One region of the Vibrio limimangrovi genome, then DNA from elsewhere that is predicted to be linked to it. Evidence: riboswitches for the same ligand, from Rfam matches in the RefSeq annotation. Region 1 holds a riboswitch; the other holds the start of a gene.
What was found. Region 1 has a riboswitch for lysine ahead of tet(35) (tetracycline efflux Na+/H+ antiporter family transporter Tet(35)). Riboswitches for the same ligand answer to the same signal wherever they lie in the genome.
Positions count from the first base shown of each region.

Region 1 (5,325 bases):
ACACCAACAGGAAATTTTCCACAATAAGGACAGCGACTCTTGCGGTATCTTCACTAGCTCTCACGTTTTCAATGTCAGCTTTTGCTAGATTAGATGGCGCTATATTCACGACGACACCATTAGGCGATATCGTCAATGAGAATGTCCGCTATGAATCTAAAGAAGAAGTCTTTTTAGATGGCGGCCCTGGGCCAAATGCACCAAGAACGGCAGCCGCACTTCCCGCTGGTCTATATTACTTCCAGGTAACCGATCCATCAGGTAAATGTTTATTATCAAGTGTGCCAGGCAGTGCTGACACTAATGGTGGTACTTGCTTTGAGGATGTTAAACTCAAAGGCAAAAATGCTAAAAACGCGGATGCCTTTTATGCAGAACCATTAGCGTGTCGTCTTTTCTATTTTGATGGCGAAGATGGTGTGACTTTTATAAACGATTTCGTAACTATTACTCAAGAAGTAAGGGTTCGCGGTAAGATGGTACCAGAATCGGTAGAGATAGAATGTAGTCACCAGTTAGGCAGCGAGTACTTAGATATTAACCCGGCTGAAATGCCTGATGGTGAAACCATACAACTATTCCCATTTGCGAATACACCGAATTCAGGTGGTGTTTACAAAGCTTGGGTATCCACTGCAGAAAGTGTAGAGGCAGCCTGTGAAGGTACTGACCTTGGCAGCACTGAAACTGGTGAAAACTGTGATGGTTTCTTTGGTTTCATACCTCGTAACTCGAAAACGGATAACTTCAAAGCGCAATCTGTGATTCCTGAACCACCTAACTTTGATATTGCACTTCGCTCTTTCCACGATAAAAACCTCAACTGTCAATACGACCCACTTGTTGATGAAATTATTCCGAATTGGGAGTTTGGTCTTCGTGATCTAACCATGGATCCAAACATGCGCAATACTAAACTGTCTAATGACTCTCCTGATGAACCAGTTACATTCAGCGTATTCGGTGTTGAAGACCGACCTTGGAGTGTTGACCAGTTTATGTGGTGGGCTCAAAGCGTAGGTTTTTCTGCCATGAATACGCCGTTTACGCACTTCACCACCTTTGCCGATCTACGTGACTTCGCACCAACATTCTCAGACGGCGACCTTCATATTGGCTTTGCCAATGCACTAGCTTGTCATGACAACATTACTGGTAATGTTCGACGCTCCGCTGGTGAGGATACGGATGAAGCAAGTGGCGAAGAAGAAAGTGATACTGGTTTTATCCCAAGTGCGTGGGCTGAGCCAACCTTTGATGATGATCCAGTGCTAACCATTCGCTTCGGTTCTATTGGTATCGCTAGTCTAGAAGTGTGTAAATCATTCGATGCAGATGGTAATGGTGCACATGATGAAGGTGAAACACTTATCCCTGACTGGCCAGTCACGCTCGTCATTCCAGACAGTGTGCCTGTACCAAAACCATTCGCTCCAGACGGTATAGTTGGCAACTACGACGATGATGAATTTGAACGCCTAGAAAAATTACTGCTTGATGCAGGTTACTTAGAAGCCGGAGAAACCTTAACTCCAGTGGAAGCCGATGGTTCAGTTCGCAAAACAACCGGCAGCGATGGATGTGTTGAATTCCATGTTCTAGTACCTAACGTAAGAGGCGACGACCCAGCACCATACTCAATCAGCGAGGATGTAGCGAGTCTTACCCCAACGTGGATGAATACCAGTGCTTATAACATCACTTTTGATGTTGAGTCAGTATTGAGCGAAGAGAATGGTGCGCCTGTGGTAAAAGGTGTGGTTCGAAACCGTAGTGATGGTAACGACGGTAACCAAGTTTACTTTAACAACGTTTGTACAACCGAAGCAGACTTTAATACCAAAGGCTACTGGCACAACAAAGTTGGTCTACCTCGTTTAACTGAAGCCGATGTAGATCATGTTAATAGCCTAGCCCCTTACGCGACTCCTAGTAGCTATTTTGTCGGAGGTGATGAGCCATTCGATGGATACTTTACGGGTGGTGTAATCCCAGTTAAATCTGCCTTCAAAAACGAGTCAGATGTATGGGAAGCAGGGACTTGGCAGGCTGAAATCTCGCATTTCTTGACTGAGAGCATTGATGACCCGAGAGAACAGTTAGCGCAACAATTACTCGCGTTTATCTTTAATACTCGTCATCAATTAAATAATCCTGACGGCACAATAATGTTTAATGGAGAGTGGACACCTGTCGCAGACATCATTGCAATGGCAATTAATGCGTGGAGTACTTCTACTAATGTCAATACGGTTAAAACCTTACTGGATGATATGAACAACAACGATCATGTTCAAGTCTTCGTTGCCTCACCTGAGGATTGTCCTGCACCTTATCCAGTGGATTAGTTAACCCCAAAAAACGCGATTGCCCCCCTCACCTAAATCGCGTTTCAAAAAAAGCTCCGCTATTTCTAGCGGAGCTTCCTCTTTTTTATCAACTCAATTTCACTATACGTTTTGGTATGATGCCATCTTAGCTTTAGACATCCACGAAAGTACCGCGCACAGAATAATGAAGGCTAGTGATGCAGCTGCAAACGAAATCGCGATTGACGTCGTCATACCGAGTACAATGAAGCCGATACAAGACACTAACGCCACAGACAACGCATAAGGCAACTGGGTTGATACGTGATCAATGTGATTACAACGAGCGCCTGTTGACGACAAAATGGTGGTGTCTGAAATCGGTGAACAGTGGTCACCAAATACCGCACCAGCCAACACGGCGCTTAGCATTGGCAGCATAAGTGTGACATCTGTTGCTCCAGCCATATCGCCAGCAATTGGCAGCATGATACCGAAAGTACCCCAAGACGTACCTGTCGAGAATGCCATTAAACCAGACAACAAGAACAGAATAACCGGCAACCAGTGTGGGTCGATATTCCCCTGTGCCAACGTCGATAGGTAAGAACCTGTTTTCATGTCACCGATAACAGAGCCGATCGTCCACGCAAAGACCAGAATCAAAATCGCACCAAGCATTGATTTTGCACCAATCCAAAGCGTACGAATGATCTCAGCCACTGGAATGCCCTGCTTAAGCACAGTAAATAGACCAACCGCAAGACCAAGTAAGCTACCGTAAATCAGAGAAGTACCAACATCGGTGTTCTCGAATGCGCCTAGTAAAGCAAACGCTTTGCCGTCAGCCGCTAAAGCCTGACCACCGGTATAAAGCATAGAAGCAATAGTGGCCACAATCAGTGTCACGATAGGCAGAATTAAGTCAGAAACCTGGCCTTTATCGCTCTCGCGGATATCAAGCTCTTCGTTAATTTCATGAGCTTCAGGGGCATCGTTTTCATTGTCTTTATCAAAACCACGCCCCTGAGACGCAGAGATTTCATGCTCGCGCATCTTACCGATATCTAAACCGAACCAGGCAACAGCAAATACCATCAGTAATGCGAATACCGCGTAGAAGTTCATCGGAATCAAACGAATGTATGCACCCAGAGCTGAGTACTCGGTAATACCATGCGAAACTAAGATGCCGCCAATAATGGTAATGATGTACGCGCCCCAGCTCGATGCAGGCATGATTACACACATTGGCGCTGCGGTTGAGTCGAGGATATACGCTAATTTAGCGCGCGATACATAGAAGCGATCAGTTACTGGACGAGAAATTGCACCAACGGCAAGACTGTTAAAGTAATCGTCGACAAAAATGAATACGCCTAAACAGGCAGCAAGAAGTTTAGAGCCGCGCTTACTTTTAACACGAGATTGTGCCCACTCTGCGAATGCACGCGTACCACCAGAGAGCGTCAACAATGCGGTTGTCATCCCCAATAAGATAAGGAAGCCAACAATGCTCATATTCCAAGTGTTAAGGCCACCATCTTCAACGAAGACAGAAGAGACTTGGGTACCAACATAGCCAGCGGTATCACCAACTGACCAGCTGTTCAGTAGAACCGCACCCAGTACGATACCTACTCCAAGAGAAATTAATACACGTCGTGTCAAAATCGCCAGTGTCAAAGCGACAAGCGGTGGCAATAATGAAACAGGAGAACTAGAAAAATCTATTAAATTCATGATCTTCAAAAACCAAAGTTTGGCTAGAGATCTACTGCAGACAAGTCACGTCTTTATAAAAACGAACTCATGTTGAACTTAGCGACAGGGAAGCGAACACTCCACCCAACCCTACAGTAGCGCTCCATAGTTTAATGTAAATATACTATGGCAGTGTTGTTCCTTTCGGATACAACCCCAGCAAGTAATATTGATCGACCACTTGCTTCGGCAGTCTTCGCCTTCCACTATTATTCATTGGCATCACCCCAATAATAGCTACTCTTCGAGACTGCGCCTCTACGGCAATAACAAACAATTGACCATTAGACATACATAATGGCAACAATCTAGCTGTTATATTGCATCAGGAGGCGTCATTGTACTTATGACGAGAGTCAATGCAACACATCAAACTAAATTACACTTATATTTCTCCCAAAACAGAGCGGTTTAGTTTCAGAACTAAATGCCGATAGTATGCAACTACAATCATTATCATTGCCATTTTATGAAACCTTATTATTACTCAATAAAAATCATTATTTGACTTTTATTGATAAATAAAACAAATGTGACAACAAATAGCACGCACTACTTTATCTCTTTGTTCAAGTGGAAACACCCTGTCACTTATAAATGTGAATTCACAATCGAAGTAATTAAAATATTTCGGCTAACCTCAAACTTCCATGTAATACTTTTATATCGCTCTAATATTCATTTCTTATAAAAAATTAGACAAAATTAATCGAAATCACGATTTAGTATTTGCACATCAGTAAAAGATAAAGTTAAATATAAGGACTTACCGCTTTATTTATAGCATGGCATTATTTGATCGTAACGATAAGAGATGCCATACACTTTCACCTATTAATAGGAATCGTTATGTCAGAGCTGACTAAAACACTTCTAAATATCCGTAGCCTTCGTGCATTTTCTCGTGAGCTGACTCTAGAACAATTGGAAGAAGCTCTAGATAAACTAACAACTGTTGTAACTGAGCGCAAAGAAACGGAAGAAGCAGAACGCGCAGCACTAGCTGAGCAAGAAGCTAAATTAGCTGAAATCGCAGAAAAAATTGCACAAGACGGCATCGACGTTGAGGCTCTTATTAATGCGCTGTCAGGCGAAACTAAGACTAAGGCAAAATCTAAGCGTGCACCTCGCCCAGCGAAATACAAGTACATTGATCCAAATGGCCAAGAAAAAACTTGGACAGGCCAAGGTCGTACTCCTTCTGCAATCCAAGAACAGCTTGATGCAGGCAAATCACTGGATGATTTCCTAA
Region 1 covers NZ_JBSUGF010000008.1:107,955-113,279, reverse strand. Annotated here, with positions in the region: gene ACWYU8_RS11265 (hypothetical protein) at 1-2,348, shown strand, start outside; gene tet(35) (tetracycline efflux Na+/H+ antiporter family transporter Tet(35)) at 2,451-4,052, opposite strand; lysine riboswitch at 4,162-4,342, opposite strand; gene ACWYU8_RS11255 (DNA-binding protein H-NS) at 4,923-5,325, shown strand, end outside.

Region 2 (5,325 bases), on a different contig from region 1:
GCTTCATCAATACCTTCTGGTACATAAACCGCATTTAATTGAGGTAGGCGGTACGCTTCTTCAACGACAAACTCAAAACCAAGTTTTTGTAGGCCCTCTTTTAGTTTTTCATGCATAAGTTGGTGACGAGCCCACGCATTTTCCAGGCCTTCATTTTTCAGAATCAATAATGCTTCATGCAGAGAATACAGGCTATTTACTGGTGCGGTATGGTGATAACTGCGCTTTCCTTCTCCACTCCAGTAACCTAAAACTAAGCTCTGGTCTAGGAACCAGCTTTGCACTGGCGTGGTTCTGGATTGAATTCGATCAATCGCCGCCTGTGAAAACGTGACTGGAGACAAGCCAGGTACACAAGACAAACATTTCTGACTGCCAGAGTACACTGCATCCAATTGCCACTCATCGACTTTTAGCGGCACGCCGCCTAATGATGTAACCGCATCTACAATGGATAACGCGTTGTACTGTTTCGCTAATTTACCCAGAGCTTGAGCGTCGCTGACGGCACCGGTTGACGTTTCTGCGTGAACGAAAGCTAAAATTTTGGTATCTGGATGCTGTTGCAGGGCTTGCTCAACTTTATCGACAGAAACTGGCGTTCCCCACTCATCGTCAACAACCACGGCTTCACCACCAGCACGGACGACGTTTTCACGCATACGCTCACCAAAAACACCATTTCGGCATACGATGACTTTGTCCCCTTTTTCAATCAGGTTTACAAAACACGCTTCCATCCCAGCACTGCCTGGGGCAGAAACCGCGATAGTAAAGTCATTTTCTGTCTGGAATGCGTATTTCAACAACTGTTTCAGCTCATCCATCATGGCGATAAACAGAGGGTCCAGGTGACCAACGGTTGGGCGGCTCAAGGCTTGCAGTACTTGAGGGTAAATATCTGAAGGACCAGGTCCCATGAGGATACGGTGAGGTGGGATAAAACTTTGGATCGGCATGACAGCTCCTTGTTTAACGTTATTTCACCCGAGCGAGGATGATTATTTTTAGAATTTGGATTAAGTCTCGGGAATTGGAGAACTCACACTAATGGATTTTGTACTCCCCGGCAATTAGCGGTAAGTATTGAGTTCGAACCACTATCACAAATTCGTTAATAAAAAATATAAGATTAGCTTAAATATTGATTGACATTGAGGCCTCAAACCCGTTCAATGTTCGTGCTTTATGTGGAAGAGGAGCACTACCCAGGTAGATGATTTGTGGAACCGCAATTCCAAAACAAATTATTGAGGGGGAGTAGTGCCGAGGTAAGTCAAAATTGCAGGTTTTGGCTTGTCGGTTGACCTGGGTTGAGTCCCATCAACTGTCATCAGCACTGTCTGATGAAGAGCTTCTGAGGGTACATATTTCAAGTACATTTCAAATACCTCTCTTTTTGCTCTGTTCCTTTCCTCACTAAATATCGGATATATTTTTTTTAGGAAGTCGTGGGAGAACGCAGTGAGCGCACTTAACGTAGCAAAATTCGGTGGAACCAGTGTTGCCAATTTCGAGGCAATGAGCCGTTGTGCCGCCATTATTGAAAACAACCCAAATACTCGTCTTGTCGTTAGCAGCGCTTGTTCTGGTGTAACAAATCTATTGGTAGAACTTGCCAATGGTGTTCAGGATCAGGAGCAGCGTGCCGAGTTGCTACGAAAGTTAGCAGAAATTCATGATGCCATCTTAGATCAGTTAAGAGATGCTGCCGAAGCTACCGCTGAGGTATACGCGATTCTGGATACCGTAACCAGCCTTGCTGAAGCGGCATCAATTCAAGCAAGCACTAAGCTGACTGACCACTTGGTAGCATGTGGTGAACTAATGTCTACCCATATTCTGGCTCAGCTTATGAGAGAACGAGGCATTAATGCGGTGCGTTTCGATATTCGTGAAGTGCTGAGAACCGATAACAACTTCGGCCGAGCAGAACCTGATGTCGAAGCTATCTATCAGCTAGCTCAAGAGAAACTCGTTCCGGTATGTAAACAGTCTGTGGTTGTGACTCAGGGCTTTATCGGTTCGGATGAGGAAGGTAATACAACCACATTGGGTCGTGGTGGTAGTGACTACAGTGCTGCGCTTATTGCTGAAGGTGTTAAAGCTTCTGGCTTAGAGATTTGGACGGATGTCCCTGGCATCTACACGACTGATCCGCGTATTGCGCCGAAAGCGTCTCCAATCCCTGAAATCAGCTTTAGCGAAGCGTCAGAAATGGCGAACTTTGGTGCTAAGATCCTCCATCCTTCGACATTGGTTCCGGCACTGCGTCATGATATCCCGGTCTTTGTGGGATCCTCAAAAGATCCAGAAGCAGGTGGCACCTGGATACGCCATAAAGTGGAAAGCTCTCCGCTTTACCGCGCTCTCGCTTTGCGTTGCAACCAAACGATGGTCACTCTGCGTAGTGCAAACATGTTCCACGCCTACGGCTTTCTGGCTAAAGTGTTCGAAATTCTGGCTAAACACAAAATTTCGGTCGACCTGATTACTACGTCAGAGATCAGTGTCTCGTTAACTCTAGATCAAACCGATACCGCTGGTGGCGCACCAAAATTACCTCAAGCGGCTCGAGAAGAGCTGGAGGAGCTGTGTAAAGTAGAAGTCGAGCACGACCTATGTTTAGTCGCTCTTATCGGTAACAACATGAGTGGTACGAAAGGCTATGCGAAGCAAGTCTTCGGCACGCTGGAAGACTTTAACCTGCGAATGATTTGCTACGGAGCTAGCCCACATAACTTGTGTTTCCTTCTGCATAAATCAGAATCACAACAAGCGATTCAAAAGCTGCACGAAGAATTGTTTGAGCGATAATATCGATTTTATCGACATACAGAAAAACAAAGGGCTGCCAAAATGGCAGCCCTTTGTTTTCGATGGTTTAGCCGTTAATGTTCGGGCCTAACCATTTTTCTGCTTCTAGCCTATCCCAGCCTTTACGCTGAGCATAGCTTTCGAGCTGATCTTCCTGAATCTGTGCGATCGCAAAGTAACGAGAATCCGGATGAGAGAAATACCAACCCGATACAGAAGCTCCTGGATACATCGCGTAACTAGAAGTTAATGACATGCCAATGTTCTCTTCGACATTGAGAAGCTCCCATAACGGCCCTTTTTCCGTATGCTCAGGACATGCCGGGTAGCCTGGTGCAGGTCTAATACCTTGGTACTTTTCACGGATAAGGTCATCGTTGGATAAGTTCTCATCCTCAGCATAACCCCAGATCTCTTTACGTACATGCTGGTGCAGATATTCTGCAAACGCTTCCGCCAGACGATCAGCCACAGCTTGGATCATAATCGCGTTGTAATCATCACCTTTAGCCTTGTACTCATCTGCCAGTTCACGCTCACCAATACCACCTGTTACTGCAAACGCGCCAACCCAGTCAAGCTTACCGGATTCCTTTGGTGCAATGTAATCGGACAGGCAGTAGTTAAAGCCTTTCGGTTTTTCTGTCTGTTGACGAAGGTTACGCAGAACTTTAGCAACTTCAGTGCGCGATTCATCTGTGTACACTTCGATGTCATCACCCACACTCGCAGCAGGGAACAGACCACACATGCCTCGCGCTTGCATCAAACCTTCACTCTCGACACGATCAAGTAGCTCATTCGCATCATGGAACAAACGTTGAGCCTCTTCACCAACTTCTTCATGCTTGAAAATCGTTGGATATTTACCAACCAGTGACCAGGTCATAAAGAATGGCGTCCAGTCGATGTACTCACGTAAAGTCGCGACATCAAAATCATCAAAGATATGAATCCCCGGCTGCTTTGGAGCAGGAGGAGTATACGTATCCCAATCGATAGCTACTTTATTGGCACGAGCTTCCTCAAGAGTGACCGGCTTGGTTCTAGGCTTTTTACGATTGTGCTGATCACGTACTCGCTCATAATCCTCATCCAACTTTTCGACGAAAGCAGGACGGCGTTCATCAGACAACAGGGAGGTACAAACACCTACCGCTCGTGACGCGTTGTTCACGTAAACAACCGGATGTTTATAATTCTGTTCGATCTTAACTGCAGTATGCGCTTTCGAAGTGGTAGCGCCACCGATCAGAAGCGGAAGATTAAAATCAAGACGCTCCATCTCTTTAGCCACATGAACCATTTCATCCAAAGATGGGGTAATCAAACCCGACAGACCAATAATGTCGACGTTCTCTTCTTTGGCGACTTTTAGGATCTTTTCACACGGCACCATAACACCAAGATCGATGATCTCGTAGTTGTTACATTGCAGAACGACACCGACGATATTTTTCCCGATATCGTGTACATCGCCTTTCACCGTTGCGAGTAAGATCTTACCGTTTGTCTGACCGACCTGTTTTTCAGCATCGATAAATGGTTCTAAATGGGCCACAGCTTGTTTCATAACGCGCGCTGACTTAACCACTTGAGGCAGGAACATTTTCCCTTCCCCAAACAAGTCGCCGACCACGTTCATACCGTCCATTAACGGACCTTCAATCACTTCTAGTGGTTTAGAGGCATTAACGCGAGCTTCTTCTGTATCTTCAACGATAAACTCGGTAATCCCTTTGACTAACGCGTGTTCTAAACGCTTTGCAACCGGCCATGTACGCCATTCAAGTGCTGCGGCATCTTCTTCTTTACCAACGCCTTTATCTGCATACTCCGCTGCGATATCCAACAGCCTTTCTGTGCCATCATCACGACGGTTCAGTACGACATCTTCAACCGCTTCACGCAACTTTTCAGGTACGTTGTCATAGATTTCCAGCTGCCCAGCGTTGACGATCCCCATATCCATACCATTTTTAAAACAGTGGTAAAGGAATACAGCATGAATCGCTTCACGAACGTAGTTATTGCCACGGAAAGAGAAGGAAACGTTAGAAACACCGCCCGATATCATCGCGTGTGGTAAGTTACGTTTGATGTCACCAACCGCATCAATAAAGTCAACAGCATAGTTGTTATGCTCTTCGATACCGGTAGCAATCGCAAAGATATTCGGGTCGAAAATAACGTCTTCTGGCGGGAAGCCTACTTCATCAACCAAAATACGGTAAGCATTGGTACAAATTTCAATTTTGCGCTCACGGGTATCCGCCTGACCAACTTCGTCGAATGCCATGACGATAACCGCAGCACCATAACGGCGAATCAGTTTAGCCTGCTCAACAAACTTCTCTTTCCCTTCTTTGAGAGAAATCGAGTTCACGATGCCTTTGCCCTGAATACACTTCAGGCCAGCTTCAATGACTTCCCACTTGGAAGAGTCCACCATGATCGGCACTTTGGAGATTTCAGGCTCAGAAGCACACAGGTTCAAGAAGCGAACCA
Region 2 covers NZ_JBSUGF010000015.1:105,823-111,147, forward strand. Annotated here, with positions in the region: gene ACWYU8_RS19065 (pyridoxal-phosphate-dependent aminotransferase family protein) at 1-959, opposite strand, end outside; lysine riboswitch at 1,187-1,365, shown strand; gene lysC (lysine-sensitive aspartokinase 3) at 1,465-2,817, shown strand; gene metH (methionine synthase) at 2,885-5,325, opposite strand, start outside.
Region 2: linked by a shared signal. The riboswitch ahead of lysC (lysine-sensitive aspartokinase 3) and the one ahead of tet(35) (tetracycline efflux Na+/H+ antiporter family transporter Tet(35)) in region 1 are both predicted to bind lysine.